3 regions of the Nocardia sp. NPDC003979 genome follow, and region 1 is predicted to be linked to each of the others. Evidence: riboswitches for the same ligand, from Rfam matches in the RefSeq annotation. Region 1 holds a riboswitch; each other region holds the start of a gene.
What was found. A riboswitch is a leader RNA that binds a small molecule or an ion and turns the genes downstream of it on or off. The one in region 1 is predicted to bind S-adenosylmethionine.

Region 1 (7,825 bases):
TTTCCGGCTTGTCCTTGATCATCAGGGCGATCACCACGGCCGCGGCGAGGAAGAAGCCCGCCCCGACGTAGAAGGCGACGTCGTAGCTGTAGATCGAGGCGCGTTCGACGAGATGGTCGACGGTGGGGTGCTCGGCGATGTAATGCTCGGCGGCCTGCACCGACAGCGTGGTGAGCAGTGCGGTCCCCACCGCGCCGCCGACCTGCTGGGCGGCATTGAGCAGGGCACTGGCCACACCGGAATCCTCGGCGCGCACCTGGTGCAGCGCGACGGCCTGCATACCGACGAACAGCGGGCCCATGCCGAAGGCCATCACCACCTGGGCGGGCAGCACGCTCAGGGCGTAACCGTCGCCGTAGCTCAGCTGCGCCAGCCAGACCAGACCGATCACACCGAGCAGGGCGCCGACCACCATCACCGGGCGCGGGCCGAACTTGGGCAGCAGCGAACTGGTGATGCCCGCCGCGATGCCGATGCCGATGGGGAACGGCAGGAAGGCGATGCCTGCCTCGAGCGGCGAATATCCCAGGGTGTTCTGGTAGTAGAAGCTGAGGAACAGGAACATGGCGAACATCGCGATGGGGATCAGCAGCGCGGTGAGCAAAGCACCACCGCGGTTGATCTCCCCGGGAATGCGCAGGGGAAGAAGCGGATTCGTCGATCGCGCCTCGATGACGACGAAGATAAGGAGCAACGCGGAACCGGCACCGAGCAGTCCGAGCGTGCTCGGCGCCAGCCAGCCGTGCTCGGCGGCCCGGCTGAATCCGTAGACGATCGCGACCAGGCCGAGAGTCACGGTGACGGCACCGGGCAGGTCGTAGCCGCCGGTGCGCGGTGCGGGGATGTCGCGGGCGATCACGGCGAGCGCACCGGCCACCGCGACCAGGGCGATCGGGGTGTTGATCAGCAACGTCCACCGCCAGGACGCGAACTCGGTGAGCGCGCCGCCGACGATCAGCCCGAACGCCACCCCACCGGCGGTGATCCCGGCGAACACCGCGAACGCGCGCGCCCGTTCGCGCACGTCGGTGAAGATCACCGACAGCAGCGACAGCGCCGCGGGCGCGAGCAGGGCGGCGAACGCGCCCTGGAGCCCACGGCCGAGGAACAACTGCACGGTGTTCTGCGCCAGGCCCGCCAGCGCCGAGGCGACGGCGAAGCCGACGAGGCCGACCAGGAAGATGCGGCGGCGGCCGAGGTAGTCGGCCATCCGCCCGCCGAGCAGCAGCAACCCGCCGAAAATGAGCGTGTAGGCGGTGATGGCCCACTGTTTGTCGCCGTCGGTGATGGCGAGGTCGCGCTGGGCGTACGGCAGCGCGATGGTGATGACGGTGGCGTCGAGCACCACCATCAGCTGCGCGGCGGAGAGCACGACGAGCGCCCACCATCGCATCGAATTCGCCGGGGCTGCAGCATCTTCGGGTTTCAGTTCGGTGCCGGTCACCTGGGCTCCTCATCGCTCGGCATGCGTCGGCCAATCCTGGCACCGTGCGACAATTGGCGTCAAGAGAAATTTGTCTGAACGCGCCACTTGGCGGGGTGCGACAGGTGATCGCGCGGAGACGCTAAGCTGGCGAAATGCTCGACTCGACCACTCCGACCGCCTCCGACCGGCCGGCACCGCCGAGCCTGCGCGAGCGTAAGAAGGCGCAGACCAGGGCCGCGATCGTCGCGATCGGGCTCGACCTGTGCGATACACAGGGCTTCGACGCGACAACCGTCGAGCAGATCGCCGCCGGAGCCGACGTATCCCCCCGCACCGTCAACCGGTACTTCGCGCTCAAAGAGGACATCGTGCTCGCCCCGATCGACGACTTCGGCCACGCCGTCGCCGTCGCGCTGCGCGGCCAGCCCGATACCGGCAACGAACTGCGAGCCCTGTGCGGCGCCTACCTCCAGGTGGTCGAGTCCGAGGCCGATGCCGACGGCCTGCGGTTCCTGCACCAGTTCCTGCAGACGCAGCGGATCATGCGGGCCAGCCAGGCGGTCAACGCGCGGGCCCTGGAATACGCGGAGAAGAAGAACGTCGCGGTGTGCGAGGAACTGGCCCGCCGGATGGGAACCACACCCGACGACTTTCTGGTGAAGCTGGTCGCGGGCACGTGGCAGACGCTGTGTCACCTCGCGGTCGCCGACACCGAGCACGTACTGCCCACCTCACCGGAGGCGGCGGTGCGGGTCACCCGCGAAGCGATCCTGCGCGCCTATCACGGATTGCGGCAGGTCTGCGGCGCACCGGCCGACGACACACCAGGGTTCGCCGCACCGGCGGCACGGTGATGTGAGGCAGGAAACGCGGGGGAAGTTTCCCCACCGGCGTGATGTCCGGTTAACATGTCGTCCAAGGTCATGAGTACCAGCGCGAAGCCCCGGCTCGCTGGTCGGCAACCCTCCAGCTGCGGTGGGGTGCTCCGGGTGATGACCGGGCTCCCGAAGGTCGGGAGCAAGCGCGCATTTCAGGAGGCCCCCATGTGTTGTTGTCCGTCGATCCGCCCCAGCTGAACCCTGACGCACAACCCTGGAGCATTGACCATGACCGACGCCGCCCTGCCCGAGAACTGGTCGTTCGAGACCAAGCAGATCCACGCGGGCCAGGCCCCCGACGCGACCACCAACGCGCGGGCACTGCCGATCTACCAGACCACCTCTTACACCTTCCGCGACACCGAACACGCCGCCGCGCTGTTCGGGCTCGCCGAACCGGGCAACATCTACACCCGGATCATGAACCCCACCCAGGACGCGGTGGAGCAGCGAGTCGCCGCCCTCGAAGGCGGCGTCGCGGCGCTGCTGGTGGCCTCGGGCCAGGCGGCCGAGACCTACGCCATCCTGAATCTGGCAGGCGCCGGTGACCACATCGTGTCCAGCCCGCACCTCTACGGCGGCACCTACAACCTCTTCCACTACTCGCTGCCCAAGCTCGGCATCGAGGTGTCGTTCGTCGAGGATCCCGACGACCTCGCGCAGTGGCAGGCCGCCATCCGCCCCAACACCAAGGCGTTCTACGGCGAGACCATCGCCAACCCGAGCAGCGCGGTGTTCGACATCCCGGGTATCGCCGGTGTCGCTCATGAGAACGGGCTGCCGCTGATCGTCGACAACACCGTCGCCACGCCGTACCTGATCCAGCCGCTCGCCCACGGCGCCGACATCGTGGTGCACTCGGCCACGAAGTACCTCGGTGGCCACGGCGCGGCGGTGGCGGGCGTGATCGTCGACGGCGGCACCTTCGACTGGACCGTGCGTGACGCCGAGGGCAACGCCCGGTTCCCCGGCTTCACCGAGCCCGATCCGAGCTACCACGGCGCGGTCTTCGCCGATCTCGGCGCACCGGCGTTCGCGCTCAAGGCCCGCGTGCAGTTGCTGCGCGACCTCGGCGCGGCGGTGTCACCGTTCAACGCCTTCCTCATCGCCCAGGGCATCGAGACGCTGAGCCTGCGGGTGGAACGGCACGTGAGCAACGCGGTGGAGGTGGCGAAGTTCGTCGCCGCGCAGCCCGGTGTCGACGCGGTGCACTACGCGGGACTCGAGTCCTCGCCCTGGCACGAGCGGGCCAAGCAGCTGGCGCCCAAGGGTGCGGGCGCGATCGTGTCGTTCGAGCTGGCAGGCGGTGTCGACGCGGGCAAGAAGTTCGTGGACGCGCTCAGCCTGCACAGCCATGTGGCTAACATCGGTGATGTGCGTTCTCTCGTGATCCACCCGGCGTCGACCACGCACTCGCAGTTGACACCGGAGGAGCAGCTGGCCGCAGGCGTCACTCCCGGCCTGGTCCGGCTCGCGGTGGGTATCGAGGGAATCGACGACATCCTGGCCGATCTGCGGGCCGGTTTCGCGGCGGCGACGACGTGACTGTGAGCACCGAATCGCCGATCACCCGTCCCGGCACCGGGGTGGCCCTGCTGCCACCACCGGACGGGCGACTCGGCGTGGTCGCCATCGGGGACGTGACGCTGGAGAACGGCGCCGTCGTCCCCGATGTGCGGCTGGCGGTGCAACGGTGGGGTGAGCTCTCCCCCACGCTCGACAACGTGGTGCTCGTCGAACACGCGCTCACCGGCGACTCCCATGTCGTCGGTGGGCCCGACGGGGCGCCCGGCTGGTGGGAGGGCATGGTCGGGCCCGGCGCGCCGATCGACACCGACGAATGGTGTGTGATCGCCACCAATGTGCTCGGCGGCTGTAAGGGCAGCACGGGCCCGTCGTCCCTCGCACCCGACGGAAAGCCTTGGGGCGCACGGTTTCCCTGGGTGACCATTCGCGATCAGGTGACCGCCGAGGCACAGTTGCTCGACCTGCTCGGCATCGAGCGGCTCGGTGCCGTCGTCGGCGGGTCGATGGGTGGCATGCGCGTGCTCGAGTGGATCATCGGGCATCCACAGCGGGTGTCGGCGGCACTGGTGCTCGCCGTCGGTGCACGCGCCACCGCCGATCAGATCGGCACCCAGACCACCCAGATGGCCATCATCACCGCCGACCCGGACTGGCAGGACGGCAACTATCACGGCACCGGGCGCGCGCCGATGACGGGCATGGGCCTGGCCCGGCGCATCGCCCACCTCACCTACCGCACCGAGGGCGAACTCGAGCACCGCTTCGCCAATCACGCGCAGGGTGACGAGGACCCGTGGGCGGGCGGCCGGTACGCGGTGCAGAGCTATCTCGAGCACCAGGCCGACAAGCTCGGCCAGCGCTTCGACCCGGCCACCTATGTGCTGCTCAGCGAGGCCATGAACCGGCACGACGTGGGTCGCGGCCGCGGTGGTGTGGCCGCCGCGCTCGCGTCCACCCCCGTTCCGTGTGTGGTCGGCGGTGTCGACTCGGATCGCCTGTACCCGTTGCACACTCAGGCCGAGCTGGCCGAAGGTCTGCCCGGCTGTGCGGGTTTGGAGATCGTGCACTCCCGTGACGGGCACGACGGCTTCCTCACCGAGGCGGCGGCGGTATCCAAACTGCTCACCGAGACGATGCGATTGGCCCGCGAAAACCGCTGAGCGCGTTCAGGACGCGGTGAGCAACGCGACGATCGACCGCACGTAGGCCTGGAGGCGTTCGCGCGGGTATTCCTGCGGCGAGCTCACCGCCAGCCTGCCGAGCATCTCGGCGACGGTGAGCGTGGAGTTCGCCAGCAGTTCGGCATCCATGCCCGACCAGCGTGGCGACAGCGAGATCCCCACGCGGACAAGCGATTGCGCCCGGTCGAGGATGTCGGCCCGGGAATCGCGCAGCGCGGCACGGTATTCGGCGGGCGCGCTGGCCGGGGTGGCGAGGATCAGTCGCCAGCGGGTCGGATTCGCCAGTGCCACATCGACGAACGCCTCGACCGTCGCCGAGGCGGCCGCCACCGGATCGACTCCGAGCAGGTCTTGCGGCAGGGTGTCGGCGATCTGCTCGAGCCCGCGTTCACGTTCCCGCTCGAGCAGGGCCTCGACGAGTTCGGCACGTGTCTTGAACACCGTGTACAGCACCGGTTTTCCGACACCGGCCTCCTGCGCGACGGCTTCCATGCTCAGTTCGTGCAGTTCCATCCGGCCGAGCACGGTGAACGCCGCGTCGAGCAGTTGCGCGCGGCGTTGTTCCGGCGGCAGGCGCGGGGCATAGCGGCGGCGCGGTCGTTGATCGCGCGTGGCGGTCATCGGTTCTCACCTGCCTCTCCGTCCGGACGACGATACCTCGCCTGCCGGGCACAGAAATCCTACGCAACCGTTGCATTCGATACGAGCAATTGCTACGGTTGCGTTGTATTCATTGCGAGGTTCGCCTCAGCTGTGCAAAGGAGCACGTGCCATGGCCTTCGATCCGACCACCCTGCGCCGCGACGACTACGGATTCTTCGGGCCGGGCTCCCCCAGCTGGAAGGTCTGGGCGGCACCGACCGCGCTGATCGGTTTCCAGCGCGCGGTCACCCTCGAACACTTCGACCCGTTCCTGACCGCCGCCGTGGCCGACTCGCACGGCATCTACGACAATCCGGCCACCCGCCTCGACCACACCCTCGCCTACTTCCTGCTGGTCGCGGTGGGTGACGGACGCACCGCCGTCCAGGCCGCCGAGCATCTGATGCGGGTGCACGCGCCGATGACGGGTATCGAACCCGTGAGCGGCAAGCGCTACAGCGCCAACAGCCCCGACTCCCAGCTGTGGATCCACATCACCGGCTGGCATTCCGTTCTCAAGGCCTACGAGATGTACGGCCCGGGACCACTGAGCCCCGACGAGGAGGACCGCTACTGGGCCGAGTGCGCGGTCGCCGCCGAGCTGCAGACCTGCAAGCCGGCCGATGTGCCGCGCAATCGCGCCGAGGTTCGCGCCTATTTCGACCGGGTGCGACCGCGGCTGTGTGTCACCGAGCGGGCCGTCGAGGGCATGCACTACCTGCTGTGGACGCCGCCGAGCAAAGGCCGGCACTTCGCGATCGGCAGCAGACTGCTCTCGCTGGCGAGCATCCCGAGCCTGCCGCGGTGGATGCGGACCCTCGGCCGGTTCGCCGTTCCGCCGGTGGTCGACCCGCTGGTGCGGATTCCGGCGAAGGCGATCGCCTGGACCGCCGCGCGGCGCGACAACTGGGCGATGATCAAGGCCGCGCCGTATATCGCGCCGATGTCGGGACAGATCCTGGCCGCGCATGCCTCGTCCGCACCGCCGGAAACGCCGGCGACGATCACGCCGCAGCGAGCCAGGAAGCTCTACGGCAGCAAGGGCGACGCGAGCCTGTGGGCGGAGTCTCGAGTGAGCGAAACCGCCTGATCAGCAAGCTGATTGGATGACTACGCCGTGCGGCGCCTGGCGTCCTCGATGCGATTGATGTTCGTCTCGATCCATTCGCGCAGGGCCGTGATGGGTTCGCGCAGGCTGCGGCCGAGATCGGTGAGGGTGTACTCGACGCGCGGCGGAACCGTCGGATACACGGTGCGTTCGACGAACCCGTCCGTCTCCAGCTGGCGCAGGGTCTGGGTGAGCATCTTCTGGGAGATGCCGTCGATGCGGCGGCGCAGATCGGTGTAGCGCAGGGTGCCCTCGGCGAGCGCGTCGACGAGCAGCACGGTCCATTTCCCCGCGATGGTGTCGAGTACCTCGCGCGTCGGGCATTTCGCCGAGTACACGTCGGCCGGTAGTCCGCTGAGTTCGTGAATGGTGGCCACCTGATCGAGCTTAACGCACTTTCAGGTGCCTACTTCCCTATCGGATGTAACTCTCCGATAGTTAGAAACATGATCACGCAGACACTTTCGGTCACCGACGCCATCCGCACTCGCCGCACGGTTCGCCATTACCGGCCCGACCCGATCCCGCCCACCGTCCTCGACGAGCTGCTCGACCTGGTCGTGGAGGCGCCGAGCGCATGGAACATGCAGGACCGGTCGATCGTCCTGGTACGCAGCGAGCAGGGTCGACGAGCCCTGTCGGAGGCCGCATTCGGGCAGCCGCAGCCGTTGGAGGCGCCCGCGGTGCTGGTATTCGTCGCCGACCCGCACGCTTGGCGTGGCGCCCAGGACGATATCGCGGAGCGAGCCGTCGCCAATGGGGCGTGGAACGAGGAGTTCCGGGCGATGTTCGACGGGCGCGCGGAATACCACTCGCTGAGCGAGCGGGGGTTGCTGCGCGAGAACGCGGTGAAGAACGCGATGATCGCGGCCACCTACGTCATGCTCGCCGCGACCGGGCTCGGCTTGGCGTCGGCACCGATGAACGGGTGGGACGAGGCGGCGGTGAAACGCGCTATCGACATCGACCCGGAGTCGGACCTGGCGATCGCCGTGCTGGTGACCGTCGGATACGGCGCCGGGACCCCGCCGCATCCCGGGCGCAGGACCCGTCCGCAGACGGT
Region 2 (7,825 bases), on a different contig from region 1:
CCCGGCGTCATACGTGCCGCACTGCTCGTTGTCGGGGCGGTGGGATGGGATCTGTTTCTCGATCCGCAGATGGTCGCCGACGGGCAGTGGACGTGGTCGGTCACCGACGCCGGTCTGCCGGGGCTGGCACAGATCCCCTACACCAACTATCTGGGCTGGATGCTCGTCGCGTCGCTGATGGCGGCGCTGCTCACCGCACTCGACCGGCTGCTCCCCCGCGCCCACGATCCGTCGGTGGCGGTGCCGGTCGCGGTGTTCGCGTGGACCTGGCTCGGCTCGGCCCTCGCGCACGCGGTGTTCCTCGGCCTTCCCGCATCGGCGGCCTGGGGTTTCGCCGGGATGGGACTACTCGGAATCCCGTTGGCTCGCCAGGCTGCCGCACGGTGGCGAAATCCCTGATCGCGGCGGGTGGCGGGAGGCGGTTGGGCCCGTCGTGTGGGTTCTGCGGCCCGAGCCTGGCACGATGTCAACCGTGCAGCCGAGTCTCGTCGCCGACATGCCTTCCCCCTCGCGCCGTTCCGGGCCCGCCCGGCGCGTCGCGGCGGTCGCCGTTCTGCTGGCCCTGCTGGTGCCCGCGCTGACCGGATGCCTGCGGGTGCAGGTGTCGATGGGGGTGTCGTCCAACGACCGGGTATCGGGACGGATCGTCGCCGCCGTGGCCCCGCAAGGCCCCGACGACAAGGGCCCGCAGCTGAAGGCGCCCGAATCACTGGCCGCGAAGGTGCGCGTCGACCCGTACAACCAGGACGGTTACGTCGGCACCCAGGTGTTCTTCGACGACCTGACCTTCGGTGAGGTCAGCCAGCTCGGCAGTCTGTCGGATCAGACCCAGGGCATGTTCACCCTCGAGTTCAAACGCAACGGCGACCTGGTGAGCCTCACCGGCCGCGTCGACCTCGAGTCGGTGCCGCCGCACGGGTCGGACGTGCAGTTCTCCATCGCGTTCCCGTCGCGTGTCGCCAAGACCAACGGCACCCGCGAGGGCGACAACACCGTGTCGTGGAAGCTGCCCGCCGGCGAGTCCTCGACCCTGCGTGCCGAGGTCAAATACGCCGACCCCAACACCCGTTCGTTCGCCGGCTGGGCGGGCATCATGGGCGGCATCACCCTGGCCGTGGCCGCGATGATCGCCGGTCTCGCCTACCGCGATCGCAACCCGCGCCCGCCGAACGCGCCGCGTCCCAACTTCTCGCCGTCGGAGATGTGGCGCGAGATCACCCAGCGCAGGCTAGGCCGCTGACATGGGCGCGGCGGGACGCTACCTGACCTGGGCGGGCACCGGTCTCGCCGCGATCGGCGCCGGCACCGCCGCCTACAACCTCGCCACCCTGCGCACCCTGCCCCGGCAGGTGTCGGGAGTGATCGAACCGGTCACCGTGTGCGTGCCCGCCCGTGACGAAGCCCAGCGGCTGCCCGACCTCATCGCCGACCTGCGCGCCCAGACCGGGGTGCCGCGGCTGCGGGTGCTCATCCTCGACGACGCCTCCACCGACGGCACCTACGAGGCCGCGCTCGCCGCGATCGGCGGCGACGAACGATTCACTGTGCTCCGCTCGGCCGCCCACCCGGCGCCGGGATGGACCGGGAAGGCCGCCGCCTGTGCGCGACTGGCCGCCAGGACCGATGCTGCGGCTCTGGTCTTCGTCGACGCCGATGTGCGCCTGCAACCACAGGCGATCGCCGCCGCGGTGACCGAATTGCGCAAGCGCGGCGCGGGTTTGGTGTCGGCGTGGCCGACGCAGGATGCGGGTTCGGTCGCCGAGCACCTGGTTCAGCCGCTGCTGGCCTGGTCGTGGGCGTCGACGCTCCCGGTTGGTCCGGCCAATCACAGCTTGCGGCCGTCGACGGCGGTGGCGTGCGGGCAGTTCCTCGCCGTCGACGCCGCGGCGTACCGGGCGGGTGGGGGTCACGCCGGTGTGGCGGCCAGTGCCACCGAGGACCTCGATCTCGCGCGGGCGCTGCGCCGGGCGGGTCATCGGACCGCGCTCGTCACCGCCGGGCCCGCCGCCCGCACCCGCATGTACTCCGGCGCCGACGACCTCGCCGGCGGCTACACCCGCTGGTTGTGGTCGGCCTACGGCGGCCGAGTCGACACCGGTGCGGCCATCGGTGTCCTTGCCGCCCTTGCCTATTGGGTTCCGCCGCTGGCGGTTCTCACTGGTCGTGGCCGGGTGCGCCGGGCGGGCATGCTCGGCTACCTCGCCGCCGTCACCGGTCGGCTCGCGGGCCGAACCGTCGAAACCCGGCGCCCACCCACCGGCGCCGACCTCGGCTCGGCACTGGCCCATCCGGTGTCCATCGGCTACTACCTCACCCTGTGGGCCCGCTCGCACCGCCTGCATCGCACCGGGCGGCTGCGCTGGAAGCAGCGTCCCCTCGTCGCACCGGAAACGCCGCTCGCTCGTCACGGCTGACCCACGCGGTCAGGAATTCCACACCGCCCGGTGCGTCCACCGGAGAACGTGCGCTGTCCGCCCTCGCGGAAACCGGATCAGGCGACCTCGGTGATGCCGACGGTCGGGAAGAAGAAGCACGAGCGACCCGCGTTGTCGGTGGTACCGAAGACGGCGGCGAGGACGGTGCCCTTCCCGGTGTCGACGGGGACCGCGCGCACACCGCCGACCGGGATCGCGGTGCGCAGGAAATCGCGGATGACGTTCTCGGCGAGCGGCCGGAGTTCGGCGGGAACCTCGGGCGGCACCATCGCCCGGACGATGTCGGCGATCGTCCCCATCGAGGCCATCCCGCCCCGGCCGGTGCTGAGGTTGAGCCAGGCGACCTGCATACCGGAAGTCTTGGTGGCGGCCGTGTCCGGTTCGAGGCCGTACGGGAGGAAGGTGAACAGCGTCTGGCCTGATTTCACGGCCGTGAGATCGAGTCCCGGAATCGGGAGGGTCTTCGTCGGCCACGGGCCGGGAACCGCACCCGCGACGGCCGGGACCAGGCCGAGACCGTCACCGGAACAGTTCGCGGCGACCGTCGGGTACAGGAAGGGCTGGATGCCGAGGGTCTCGAGGGTTTCGACGACCGTCTGATAGGCGGCGAGGAGATCGCCGGGGCCCGCGGCGGGTGTGGTCGGGGCGTCGCGGGTGACAGCGGGCCGCACCGGTGGATCGGCGGCGACGGGGGCGGCCAGCAGCACGGCGGCGGCGCAGGCCGTCAGCGAGGTCAGTGTGGTCAGACGACGCGCAACAGTCACGGCGAGCTCCTCATCGACGCTGAGAAGGCCGAGATTACTCCGGCGAGCCGATGAATCCGCGCAGGTGAAGTGACCGAGTATTCGGCGCGTCGCGTACCGCCACAGCGGGGGCCCGGAGCGGGTAGACCGGGCCCGACGTCGGCGATTGTGCCCGCACCCGCACCCGATTCCAACCGCTGCGCTCACGCTGATTTCTACCGTTGTGCGCCATCACAGCTGTGCCACATGCTGATCCGGCTCGACGCTTCGGTAGCGGGCGCACCATCCAGAGCGACTGAGAGACCTGGCTCTACGACGTCGCAGCAACCCGCCCGGTCTGTCCGGGTGTGGGTGCTTCTGCCGGGTTCGATGGAGGAGATCGATGAAATTCCTGCTCATGACACTGATCACCCGGGTTCCCGATCCGGTGACCGGTGTCGTGCCGAGCACCCGTGACCGTTTCCGTGAGGTCGTCGAACAGGCCAGGCGCGCCGAGGAATTGGGCTTCGACGGGTTCGCGGTGGGCGAACGGCACGAAGACCCGTTCCTGTCCGCCGCTCCCCCGGTGGTGCTCGGCCACCTGGCGGCGGTCACCTCGGGGATCACCCTGTTCACCGCGGTCACCACCTTGAGTCTGCTCGACCCCGTGCGCGCCTTCGAGGACTACGCCACGCTCGACAACCTGTCCGACGGGCGGCTCGAGCTGATCATCGGCAAGGGCAACGGCACCGCCCAGGCGCAGCTCTACCACGTGACGACCGAGGATCAGTGGGACCGTAACCGCGAAGGTTACGAACTGCTGCGCGCGCTGTGGGACCGCGACGAGGTGACGTGGTCGGGCCGGTTCCGGCCGCCGCTCACCGACGCACGAGCATTGCCGCGCCCGTTGCAGCCGAAGCTGCGGATCTGGCACGGCAGCGCGACGAGCCGGGAATCGGTGGAACTGGCCGCGCGCCACGGTGATCCGGTGTTCTCGGCGAACGTCACACACCCGATCGAGCCGTACGCCGAGCTGATCCGCCACTACCGGCAGCGCTGGGTGGACTACGGGCGCGACCCCGCCGACGCCCTGGTCGGTGCGGGCACGGCCGGTCTGCACGTGGCGCGGACCTCCCAGGAGGCCGTCGAGGTGTATCGCCCGCTCTACGAAGCCCGCACCGCGTTGCAGCGGCAGGTGGGCAACCCGGTGGTCTTCGAGACCCTCGAGGATTTCCTCGCCCGTTCCTCCGCCCTGGTCGGCAGTCCGGAGCAGGTGATCGACAAGGTCGGCCGCTACCACGAGCAGTTCGGGCACGAGGTGATCCACCTGTCCGCCGATCGTGAGGGCCGAGCCGAGTCCGACTATCTGGACAGTCTCGAACTGTTCCAGGCCGAGGTGGCGCCGGAGTTGCGCCGCCGCATCCCGAGCCGTCCCCTGGCCGCAGGCCGTGAATTCGCTGGAGTTGTTTCGTGATTCGACATCGCATCGCCGCGTTCGCCGGTGTTCTCGCCGCCACCGCGACGGTGGTCGCCTGCGGCGGCGGTGACACCGTCGGCGGCGGACAAGCCGGTCCCCCACAACCCGGTGGCACCCTGCGCTACGGGCTCTCGCAGGCACCGTCGTGCTCGGATCCCGCCCAGGCCGGGAGCAATCAGACCATCTACGTGACCCGGCAGATCGTCGACTCGCTCACCGATCAGGATCCGGCGACCGGGGCGATCACCCCGTGGCTGGCACGCAGCTGGGAGGTCAGCCCCGATGCGAAGGTCTTCACCTTCACCCTCACCGACGGGGTCACCTTCAGCGACGGCACGCCGCTCACCGCCGAATCGGTGCGCGACACCTTCGACGCCGTCGTCCGGCTCGGTGGGGCCAAAGCGCCGCTCGGTGTGAGCTACCTGGCCAACTACGTCGGCACCACCGTGGTCGACAAGCTCACGGCCCGGGTCGAATTCAGCGCGCCGAACGCGCAGTTCCTGCAGGCGTCCTCGACCTCGCAGCTGGGTATCCTCGCCCCGTCGACCAACGCGAAGCCGGCGGAGGCGCGCTGCGCGGGCGACAACATCGGCAGCGGACCGTTCACCTATGCCGAGTACAAGCAGGACGTCTCGGTGACGTTGGCCAAACGCGCCGGATACCACTGGGGCTCGCAGGTTTTCGCCCACGAGGGTGAGGCCTATCTCGACCGGATCGAGTTCACCGTCGTGCCCGAGTCGGGGGTGCGCACGGGCAGTCTGGCTTCCGGCCAGCTCGACGCGATCAGCGATGCCCTGCCGCAGGACGCGCCGCAGATCGAGGCGGTCGGCGGACGGGTGCTCTCGACATCGAACCCGGGCCTGGTCTTCGGTTTCCACCCCAATGTGACGCGGGGGCCGCTGCGTGATCCGGCGGTGCGGCAGGCATTGTTGCCCGCGCTGGATCGGCGTCAGCTGATCGACACCGTCCTGAGCCCACAGTTCCGACCAGCCACCTCAGTGCTGGCCGCGTCGACCCCGGCCTATACCGACCTCTCGGCCCGGCTCGGCTACGACCCCGCGAAGGCGAAGACGATTCTGGATCAGGCGGGCTGGCTGCCCGGCGCCGACGGTATCCGGGTGAAGGGCGGTGAGCGCCTGAGCTTCGGGGTGACCTTCAGTCAGGTGTTCGCGGGCAACCAGGCGATTCTGGAACTGGTGCAGCAGCAGTTGCGGCAGGTCGGCGTGGATTTGCGACTCGACCTGGTGTCGTTCTCGGAGCAGACGGCCCGGCAGAACAGCAAGGACTACGACGCCGTCTACGGCAACTCCACCCGTGCCGACGGTGACATCCTGCGCACCTCGTTCGCCCTCACCGGCCGCAATCTGTCGGTGCGCGGGCCGGTTCCGGCTCTCGACACCGCCCTCGATCAGCAGCTGGCCACCAACGATCCGGCGGCACGGGCGGCACTCATCGCGACCGCGCAGCGGGAGATCCTCGACAACGGGCTCTACGTGCCGACGATCGAGTTGTCGCAGGCGATCGGTGCCGCCGCCCACACCCAGGACCTGAAGTTCGAGGCATCGGCGCGACTGCAGTTCTTCGACACCTGGCTGAGCGGTCACGGCGATGACTGAGTTCATCCGGCGACCCATCGTGCGGTACGTGGGTTCGCGAGTACTGCAGGCGATCTGGGTGCTGTGGGCGGCGTTCACGGTGTCGTTCGTCGTGCTGTACCTGCTGCCCGCCGACCCGGTCTCGATGGCGGCCGACAGTTCCGGTTCCGGCACCCCCGTCGACCAGGCGGCGATCGCGGAGCTGCAGGCCCGCTACGGGTTGGACAAGCCGCTGTGGGAGCAGTACGTCACCGCGCTCGGTAATGCCGTCACCGGTGATCTCGGCCGTTCGGTCAACACCGGACAGCCGGTCACCGATGCGCTCGGTGACGCACTGCCCGCCACGCTCGGCTTGGCTTCGCTCGCATTGTTTTTCGCCGTGCTCGGTGGAACGGCCCTGGCGTTCGCCGCCACCTACACGCGTCGGCCGTGGTTGCGCAACACCTTGAGTGCGCTTCCGCCGCTGGGTGTTTCGGTGCCGACCTTCTGGACCGGGCTGTTGTTGCTGCAGCTGTTCTCGTTTCAGCTGCGCTGGTTCCCGGCCTTCGGCGGCACGGGGTTGCGCGGCACGATCCTGCCCGCGCTGACCCTCGCCCTCCCGATCGGCGCGGTGATCGCGCAGGTGCTCGCCGCCGGGCTCACCCAGACGTGGCGCCAGCCGTTCACCGAGGTGGCGCTGGCCAAGGGCGCTTCGCGCTGGTGGGTGCAGCGCAGGCACGTGGCGCGGTTGGCGAGCGTGCCCGCCTTCACCATCGCCGGAGTGCTGGTTGGCACCATGCTGGCCGGTTCGGTGGTGGTGGAGTCGGTGTTCGCCCGGGCGGGCGTCGGGCGGCTCACCCAGACCTCGGTGCTCAATCAGGACATCCCCGTCGTGCAGGGGGTGGTGCTGTTGTCGGCGCTGATCTTCGTCGTCGTGAACCTGGCCGTCGACCTGCTGTACCCGCTGCTCGATCCCCGGATCACCGGCGCGGGCCGGGTCGCGAAGGCGGCGGACGCGCCACCCATCGATGAGCCGGTATCCGCGCCTGCCGCTCGCGCCCTTCCGAACGTCACCGACACGAAGGTGGCGCGCGATGTCTGACCTCCGCGGACACGGCCGTCACGGTGCCGCGCGGCGCACCTGCGGCTTCGTAGCGGCAGCTGAAAGCTCGAGCGGTTCGCCGCGATCTGTCCCGCACGGCGGGCGAAGGGAGTGACGATGTCGATACTGCAGCGCGCCGATCGACAGGGTGACGGGCCAACCGCCGATCCACCGGCACAGCCGGTCACCCGGCCGCCCGCGGGGAATGCCGGCATCGCCCGCGATGGGGACGGCGAGGTCCGCCGTGGGGATGACAACACCAACCGTGGCGCCGAGATCGGTCGCCGTGGGGCGCAGACCGACCGTCGTGGGGCGCGGATCGGCGGCTGGATTCGCGGGCACCTCGGGCTCGTGCTCTCCGCTGTCGTGCTGGTGATCGCGGTCGGGTGGGCGGTGGTGCCGTCGGTGTTCGCGCCGGGTGATCCGTTGACCGGGGTGCCCGGCGAGAAGTTTCAGGCGCCGAGCGCGGCGCACTGGTTCGGCACCGACAATCTCGGGCGCGATCTGTACACGCG
Region 3 (7,825 bases), on a different contig from region 1:
CCCGGGTGCCGGGTAGATCGGAGCCGAACATCAGGGCGCGGGGGTTCACGGTGTGGATGCGGCGCAGCGTTTCGGCCACGTCCATGTCGACCCGGCCGAATCCGGTCGCCTTCACTTTGGCCCCGCGATCGACCAGATCCAGCAGGTAGGGCAGCCCTTCGGCCGACATGCCGAGGTGGTCGATGGACAGCGCGGGCAGTTTGGAGATCACCGGCTGCAGCGACGCGAGCATCTGCCCGTCGATGTAGAGCTCGACATGCCATCCGGCCAGCTCGTGGGCGCGCAGGGCCTGCAGCGTCATCTGGGTGATGTCGGCGGCGGCGCGTTTGAGGTTGAACCGGATCGCCCGTACGCCCGCCCGGTCCAGATCGAGGATCTCCTCGTCACCGGCGTCCAGGTCCAACCGGGTCACCCCGACCCACTCCGGGCCCAGCTCGCTCAGCGCGGCCTTCAGGTACGTCTGATCGGTGCCTTGGAACGATGCGCTGACAACGGCTCCACCGCGAACATCGAAGTGCGCCATCCGCTTTCGATAATCCGCGATCGTATAGGGCTCCGGCAGGTAGCCCTCGTTCTCGATCAGCGGAAACCGCGGATCGATGATGTGAACATGCGCGTCGAACACTGGTACAGGATGCCTCGAGCTAGGCGGATCGGCCGACTTCGACCGAGAAAACAGGCGGGTACGCGCGGAAAAGGCCGGTGGGCGAGGGTTCTGCTCTCGCGTCCACCGGCCTTGTCATCGCTGTCAGGCCTTGTGGGGCTCGCTCGCGCGGAGCATGTCTTCTCGCTCCACGACCTTCACGCGCTCGCGGCCTTCGGGCTCGCCGAGGGCGCGCTCGTGGGCGTCGAGGCGGTACCAGCCGGCCCAGGTGGTGAACGGGATGCCCTTGCCCTCGAGGAACTCGGTGACGGCGTCCAGTTCGGGCTTCGGCGCGGGGGTGAAGTTCTTCGCGTCGTCGAGCAGGCAGGCGATGGTCTCGTTGGCGTCGCCCTTGGTGTGGCCGATGAGGCCGACGGGGCCGCGCTTGATCCAGCCGGTGACGTAGGTGGCGGGCATGAAGCGGGCCGCACCCTCGGCGCTCTCGTCGGCGATCACACGACCGGCCTCATTCGGCACGGTGCCCGCCTGATCGTCGAACGGGAGCTGGTTGATGTTCTGGGACAGGTAGCCGACGGCGCGGTAGACGGCCTGGACGTCCCACTGCTTGAACTCGCCGGTGCCCTTGACGTTGCCGGTGCCGTCGAGCTGGGTGCGTTCGGTCTTGAGACCGACGACCCGGCCGTTCTCGTCGCCGACGATCTCGGCGGGCGACTCGAAGAAGTGCAGGAACAGCTTGTGCGGGCGGTTGCCCTGGTCGCGGATGGCCCACTGCTCGAGGGTGTTGGCGACCATGTCGACCTGCTTGGAGTTGCGGCGCGCGGCCTCGGAACCCTCGTCGTAGTCGATGTCCTCGGGGTCGACGATCACCTCGATGGTCGGCGAGTGGTCGAGTTCACGCAGCTCGAGGGGGGTGAACTTGGCCTGGGCGGGACCGCGACGCCCGAAGACGTGCACCTCGACGGCCTTGTTCTCCTTGAGCCCCTTGTAGACGTTCGGCGGGATCTCGGTGGGCAGCAGCTCGTCGCCGGTCTTGGCGAGCACGCGCGCCACGTCCAGCGCCACGTTGCCGACGCCGAGCACGGCGACCTTCTCGGCATCCAGCGGCCACGAACGCGGCACGTCGGGGTGCCCGTCGTACCAGGAGACGAAGTCGGCGGCGCCGTAGGAACCGTCGAGGTCGATGCCGGGGATCGGCAGCGCGCGGTCGGCGTTGGCGCCGGTGGAGAAGATCACCGCGTCGTAGAACTGACGCAGATCGTCGAGGGTGATGTCGGTGCCGTAGTCGATGTTGCCGAGCAGGCGCACCTGATCCTTGTCGAGCACCTTGTGCAGGGCGGTGATGATGCCCTTGATGCGCGGGTGGTCGGGCGCGACGCCGTAGCGGATGAGGCCGAAGGGCGCGGGCATGCGCTCGTAGAGGTCGATGCTGACCTCGGCGTCGGACTTCATCAAGGCGTCGGCGGCGTAGATACCGGCCGGTCCCGCACCCACGATCGCGATGCGAAGCGGGCGAGTCGCTGTCTGTTCGGTCATTGTCTACGCGCACCCTTTGGTCGAGAAACGATGTGACGGCGTCAACTTAGCTTAGGCTAAGTCGGAAACCGGCTACCGGCCGCTGCCGTCCTCGTCGGCGGCAGGCCGTAATCAACGCGATTCTAGCTGCGGTGTTGCGGCAACCCGGCGCGCGGTGTAGCTGCCCGGCCCGGGTCTGTCAGGATTACCACATGAGCGAGGAGCAAACAGGCTCGGACGATCAGCCCATCGAGGTCGATCAGACCGACAAGCGGTCCATCGTCCCGTTCGTCGCGGCCGCGGTGATCGCGGTCGTCGTGCTCATCAGCATCGTCGTCGGCGGGCTCCTGGCGCCCGCTGAGAAAAATGTCACAGAGGCCGATCGGCTCGCGGCCGCCGTCACCAACTATATCGACGCGCGCTCGCGTACCGATCAGCGTCCGCCGCCCGGGGTGGCGTGCCCCGGGTTCGACGAGGCGAAATCCGGCCTCACCGAACGGCTCGGCGGCCCGGAATCTGCGGCGACGATCGACAAGAAGGGCTTCTCCAACGCCACGGTGAACGGCAATCGGGCCAAGATCGACGCCACCGTTTCGGTGGGCGGTCAGTCGACGTCGAGCACCTGGAATCTCACCAGGGTCGACGGCAACTGGTTGGTGTGCACGCCCTGAGGGGTTTGACACGGTGACCTGTGCCGGGGCAATCTCAGATCGCAAGGTCATGAGTACCAGCGCCAAGCCCCGGCTCGCTGGTCGGCAACCCTCCTCCGCGGTGGGGTGCTCCGGGTGACGACCTGGCCGTGTGTTGGACAACCACCACGGCAAGAGCGGATTCACGCAGGAGGATCGACATGAGTTACGCCGGCGACATCACCCCTGAGAAGGCGTGGGAAATCCTGACCGAGCACCCCGACGCGGTGCTGGTCGACGTGCGCACCGAAGGCGAGTGGGCCCAGATCGGCATTCCCGACACAAGCTCCATCGAACGCCCCGCGCACTTCATCGAATGGGTCGACGGCACCGGCGCGCGCAACCCGCGCTTCGGTGAGCAGCTCGAACAGGTCCTCGCCGACCGCCCGGCCGACGCCCCCGTGGTGTTCCTGTGTCGCTCGGGTCAGCGTTCGGCGCACGCGGCGACGGTGGCGACCGCGGCGGGGATCACCCCGTCCTACAACGTGCTCGACGGTTTCGAGGGTGGCCTCGACGCGTTCGGGCAGCGCGGCAGCACCGGCTGGCGCGCCGTCGGCCTGCCGTGGCGCCAGGCATAAGGAGACTCACATGATCACCGGTGGTTCCTTCGACAAGCCGCTGCCCGAGGGCGTCGGCCCCGCCACCCTCGGTGTGCGTGGTGGCCTGCGCCGTTCCGGCTTCGACGAGACGTCCGAGGCGCTCTACCTGACTTCCGGCTTCGTCTACGAGAACGCCGAGGCCGCCGAGGCCGCGTTCACAGGCGACGTCGAACACTTCGTCTACTCCCGTTTCGGCAACCCGACGGTCGCCATGTTCGAGGAGCGCATCCGCCTGCTCGACGGCGCCGAGGCCGCGTTCGCGACCGCCTCGGGCATGTCGGCGGTGTTCACCGCGCTCGGTGCGCTGCTGAAGGCGGGCGACCGGCTCGTCGCCGCGCGCAGCCTGTTCGGTTCCTGCTTCGTGGTGTGCAACGAGATCCTGCCGCGCTGGGGCATCGAGACCGTCTTCGTCGACGGCGACGACCTCTCGCAGTGGGAGCAGGCGCTGTCGGTACCCACCCAGGCCGTGTTCTTCGAGACCCCGGCCAACCCGATGCAAACCCTCGTCGACGTCCGCAAGGTCACCGAACTGGCCCACGCCGCGGGCGCGAAAGTGGTCCTGGACAACGTCTTCGCCACCCCGCTGTTGCAGCGCGGGTTCGAACTCGGCGCCGACGTGGTCGTCTACTCCGGCACCAAGCACATCGACGGCCAGGGCCGCGTACTCGGCGGCGCCATCCTCGGCGCCAAGGACTACATCGATGGTCCGGTGAAAACCCTGATGCGCCATACCGGTCCGGCCCTGAGCCCGTTCAACGCCTGGACCTTGCTCAAGGGCTTGGAGACGATGCCGCTGCGCGTGCGTCAATCCACCGAATCGGCGCTGAAGGTCGCTGAATTCCTGGAGACGAACAAGTCGGTCGAATGGGTGAAATACCCCTTCCTGCAATCACATCCGCAGCACGCTCTCGCCAAGGAGCAGATGACCGGCGGCGGCACCGTCGTCACCTTCGCCCTGCACGGCGACGACGGCAAGAAGCGCGCCTTCGAGGTCCTCAACCGCCTGCGCATCATCGACATCTCCAACAACCTCGGTGACGCCAAGACGATGATCACCCACCCGGCCACCACCACCCACCGAGCCATGGGCCCCGAAGGCCGCGCCTCCATCGGCCTCTCCGACGGCGTGGTCCGCATCTCGGTAGGCCTGGAAGACATCGAAGACCTCCTGGGCGACCTCGACCACGCCCTCAGTTGATCCACCGAACGGCCCGCCGGAGATTCCGGCGGGCCGCTCGGTTCAGACCTTGTCGACCTCGCCGTTGGACAGGGCCTTCTGCAGGGAGTTGAAGACCGTCAGGCCCTGGCCGACCATGCCGTTGACCAGTTCGCTCACGCCGTCGGGTCCGTTGAGGACGGTGAGGTTGGCGTTGGCGAGGCCGTTGGAGGCTTGGCGGACGATCTCGGGGAGTTGCTCGATGAGCAGCTGGTCGAGGGCGATGCGGTTGTTGGAGGCGGCGGCTTCGGCCTGGATGCGGGTGCGGTCGGCTTCGGCCTCGGCGAGGATGCGGACCCGTTCCGCTTCGGCGAGAGCGGGTTTCACGACTTCGGCCTGAAGTTCCTGCTCGCGCAGTTCGGCGTTCTTGCGTGCCTGTTCGGCCTGCGCGGTGAGGACTTCCTGTCGGGCGACGGCGTCGGCGAGCGGGCCCGCCTGTGCCGCTTCGGCATTGGCCTTGTCGATGTCGCGCTGGTACTGCGCCTTGAGTAGCGAGGTCTCACGCTCGTACTCGGCGCGGCGGCGCAGCGATTCCTGTTCGGCCTCGGCGGCGCGCTGGGCGGCCTGGGCCTGGGCGATCTGGGCGTCGCGCTGCACGGCCGCGTTGTGCGGGGCGGCGAGGGCCTCGATATAGCCGAGGTTGCCGTCGTCGATCGACTGGATCTGGAACGAGTCGACCCACAGGCCGATATTGCTCATCTCCACCTTGGAGGCGATCAGCACCTCGTCGGCCAGCTTCTGGCGTTCGCGGATGATCTCCTCGACGGTCATCGAGCCGACGATGGAGCGCAGGTGACCGGAGAAGATGCGGCCGGTGAGCACCGACATCTCCTTCTCCTGCTCGGACAGGAAGCGTTGTGCCGCATTGACGATCGACTGGGTGTCGTTGGCGACCTTGAACGCGATCACCGCGCGCACGTCGAGCTGGATGGCCTGCTTGGTGACGCAGCGCTCGCGGATCTCGGATTCGAACATGGCCAGCGACAGGTAGCTGACCTTGCGGAACAGTGGAATCACCCAGGTGCCGCGGCCGATGATCACTTTGAACGGCGCGTTGTCCTTGACCTTGGCGCCACTGACCAGCATGGCCTCGTCGGGATCAGGAACGTGATAGCCCAGCATCTGAGCCTCCCTTGCTTTCAGTTGTCTTGCGGCAGTTGCGGTGTGAGCGGTATCCAGGGCACGACGTCGACGAGCCTGCCCGGATTGACCGCGACGATGAGCACGGTCGCGCCCGCCTCGATCGGTTCGTCGGCGCGCGCGAGATACAGCTCCGTGCCGCCACGAATGGCGACGAGCACTTCGCCGAGTGCGCCCGCGGCGCGGATCGGCGAGGTGATGGTGCCGGTCAGTCCCTGCACCGGGTCGGTCATCGTGGCGAACTCCCTTGTCTCGCACCGGTTGTGCGTCAGCCTACGGAGGGTCGCCTGAAAGGGGGTTGCAAAATTCTTATTGACAGCATCCTGTCGATAATGACAGGATGCTGTCATGACCAAGAAGACAGTTCACGTGGCTGTGTACGACACTCTTTCGGACTGGGAAGTCGGCGCGGCGACGGTCAATATCGCCGACGACTCCTGGCATCGCGAGCCGGGGCGCTTCGAGGTGGCGACGGTCGGGCTCACGACCGCGCCCGTCACCACCGCCGGACGCATGCGGGTGACCCCCGACCTGGCCCTGGCCGACATCGACCCCGCCGACAGCGCGATGCTGATCCTGCCCGGCGCCGACCTGTGGGACGCCGGGGACGACCTGGCTCCCTTCGCTCGCAAGGCGCGCGAATTCCTCGCGGCGGGTGTCCCGGTCGCGGCGATCTGTGGTGCCACCCTCGGACTCGCCAAGGAGGGCTTGCTCGACGACCGCCCGCACACCAGCAACGCCGCCGAATACCTGGCCTCCAGTGGCTATTCCGGCGCGGCGCACTATGTCGACGAATCGGCCGTGACCGACGGTGACCTCATCACCGCCGACGCCATGTCCCCGTTCGAGTTCGCGCGCGAGGTCTTCGTCCGCCTCGATCTCTTCGAGCCACAGGTACTCGACGCCTGGTACCAGCTGTTCGGGCAGAAGGACCCCACCGGCTACTTCGCTCTTGCCGAAAACGCGGGCGGACAAGCAGATTGAACGACGAACAGCAGCTCCTCGACGCGGCCGCGCTCACCGTCTACCGGCTCAACGGTCAATTTCTTGCCCTCGGTGACGAATTGGCCGCACCTGCCGGAATCTCGGTGGCGTGGTGGCAGGTGATGGCGGCGGTGGAACATCAACCGCTGCCGGTCGCCGGGATCGCCCGCGCCATCGGCATCACCCGGCAGAGCGTGCAGCGGGTGGCCGACATCCTGGTCGGCAAGGGGCTGTGTGAATACCGGCCGAACCCGGCGCACAAACGGGCCAAGCTGGTCGCGATCACCGAGGCGGGCGAGGCGGCCATCCGTCGCATCGACCCGCAGCACGAGGTGCTGGCCCGCCGCCTCGCCAACGCACTCGGCCCGGCCGAATTCGCCGCGACCGTCGAGACTCTCACCCGGTTGTCGGCGGCGCTCGACACGATCGCCGCGGAAGTGAACCGTGGCTAGAGCTCCACGAACGGGGTGCGGGTGCGGTGCAACAGTTCGGCTACCGAGTCGACGACCAGCGTCGGCCGGAAGGGGTACTTCTCGACCGAAGATTTGGTGGAGATACCCGAGGTGACCAGGACCGTTCGCATGCCCGCCTCGAGACCCGCGATCACATCGGTGTCCATCCGGTCGCCGATCATCACCGTCGACTGCGAGTGCGCGCCGATGCGCCGCAGTGCCGAACGCATCATCAGCGGGTTCGGTTTGCCGACGTAGTACGGGTCCTTGCCGGTGGCCCGGGTGATCAGGGCGGCGACCGAACCCGTCGCGGGCAGGACGCCGTCGCGAGAAGGGCCGGTGGCGTCGGGGTTGGTGGCGATGAACTTCGCCCCACGGTCGACCAGGCGGATCGCGGTGGTGATGGCCTCGAACGAGTAGGTGCGGGTCTCGCCGAGCACCACGTAGTCGGGGTCGCTGTCGGTGAGCACGTAGCCGATCTCGTGCAGCGCCGTGGTGAGCCCCGATTCGCCGACCACGTACGCGGTGCCGTTGGGGCGCTGGTCGTCGAGGAAGGTCGCCGTCGCCAGCGCCGAGGTCCAGATCGACTCCTCCGGGATGTCGAGGCCGGTGTGGCGCAGCCGGGCCTG

Region 2: it holds a riboswitch for S-adenosylmethionine, as region 1 does, so the genes downstream of both, ACWEVR_RS22950 (LLM class flavin-dependent oxidoreductase) here and ACWEVR_RS01725 (bifunctional o-acetylhomoserine/o-acetylserine sulfhydrylase) in region 1, are expected to answer to the same signal.
Region 3: it holds a riboswitch for S-adenosylmethionine, as region 1 does, so the genes downstream of both, ACWEVR_RS09305 (rhodanese-like domain-containing protein) here and ACWEVR_RS01725 (bifunctional o-acetylhomoserine/o-acetylserine sulfhydrylase) in region 1, are expected to answer to the same signal.

What each region holds. Positions count from the first base shown of each region.
Region 1 is NZ_JBSGIJ010000001.1:420,661-428,485, reverse strand. Features, by position in the region: gene ACWEVR_RS01735 (MFS transporter) at 1-1,444, opposite strand, end outside; gene ACWEVR_RS01730 (TetR family transcriptional regulator) at 1,579-2,280, shown strand; SAM riboswitch class IV at 2,346-2,456, shown strand; gene ACWEVR_RS01725 (bifunctional o-acetylhomoserine/o-acetylserine sulfhydrylase) at 2,533-3,849, shown strand; gene metX (homoserine O-acetyltransferase MetX) at 3,846-4,991, shown strand; gene ACWEVR_RS01715 (TetR/AcrR family transcriptional regulator) at 4,998-5,633, opposite strand; gene ACWEVR_RS01710 (oxygenase MpaB family protein) at 5,785-6,744, shown strand; gene ACWEVR_RS01705 (winged helix-turn-helix transcriptional regulator) at 6,765-7,139, opposite strand; gene ACWEVR_RS01700 (nitroreductase family protein) at 7,209-7,825, shown strand, end outside.
Region 2 is NZ_JBSGIJ010000011.1:189,608-197,432, reverse strand. Features, by position in the region: gene ACWEVR_RS22970 (carotenoid biosynthesis protein) at 1-399, shown strand, start outside; gene ACWEVR_RS22965 (LppM family (lipo)protein) at 497-1,240, shown strand; gene ACWEVR_RS22960 (glycosyltransferase family 2 protein) at 1,242-2,414, shown strand; gene ACWEVR_RS22955 (hypothetical protein) at 2,492-3,199, opposite strand; SAM riboswitch class I at 3,458-3,554, shown strand; gene ACWEVR_RS22950 (LLM class flavin-dependent oxidoreductase) at 3,561-4,631, shown strand; gene ACWEVR_RS22945 (ABC transporter substrate-binding protein) at 4,628-6,250, shown strand; gene ACWEVR_RS22940 (ABC transporter permease) at 6,267-7,310, shown strand; gene ACWEVR_RS22935 (ABC transporter permease) at 7,629-7,825, shown strand, end outside.
Region 3 is NZ_JBSGIJ010000003.1:523,084-530,908, reverse strand. Features, by position in the region: gene ACWEVR_RS09320 (amidohydrolase family protein) at 1-625, opposite strand, end outside; gene ACWEVR_RS09315 (FAD-dependent oxidoreductase) at 749-2,137, opposite strand; gene ACWEVR_RS09310 (Rv0361 family membrane protein) at 2,329-2,787, shown strand; SAM riboswitch class IV at 2,833-2,949, shown strand; gene ACWEVR_RS09305 (rhodanese-like domain-containing protein) at 2,967-3,383, shown strand; gene ACWEVR_RS09300 (O-succinylhomoserine sulfhydrylase) at 3,394-4,602, shown strand; gene ACWEVR_RS09295 (SPFH domain-containing protein) at 4,645-5,742, opposite strand; gene ACWEVR_RS09290 (hypothetical protein) at 5,760-5,993, opposite strand; gene ACWEVR_RS09285 (DJ-1/PfpI family protein) at 6,109-6,744, shown strand; gene ACWEVR_RS09280 (MarR family winged helix-turn-helix transcriptional regulator) at 6,741-7,196, shown strand; gene ACWEVR_RS09275 (HAD-IIA family hydrolase) at 7,193-7,825, opposite strand, start outside.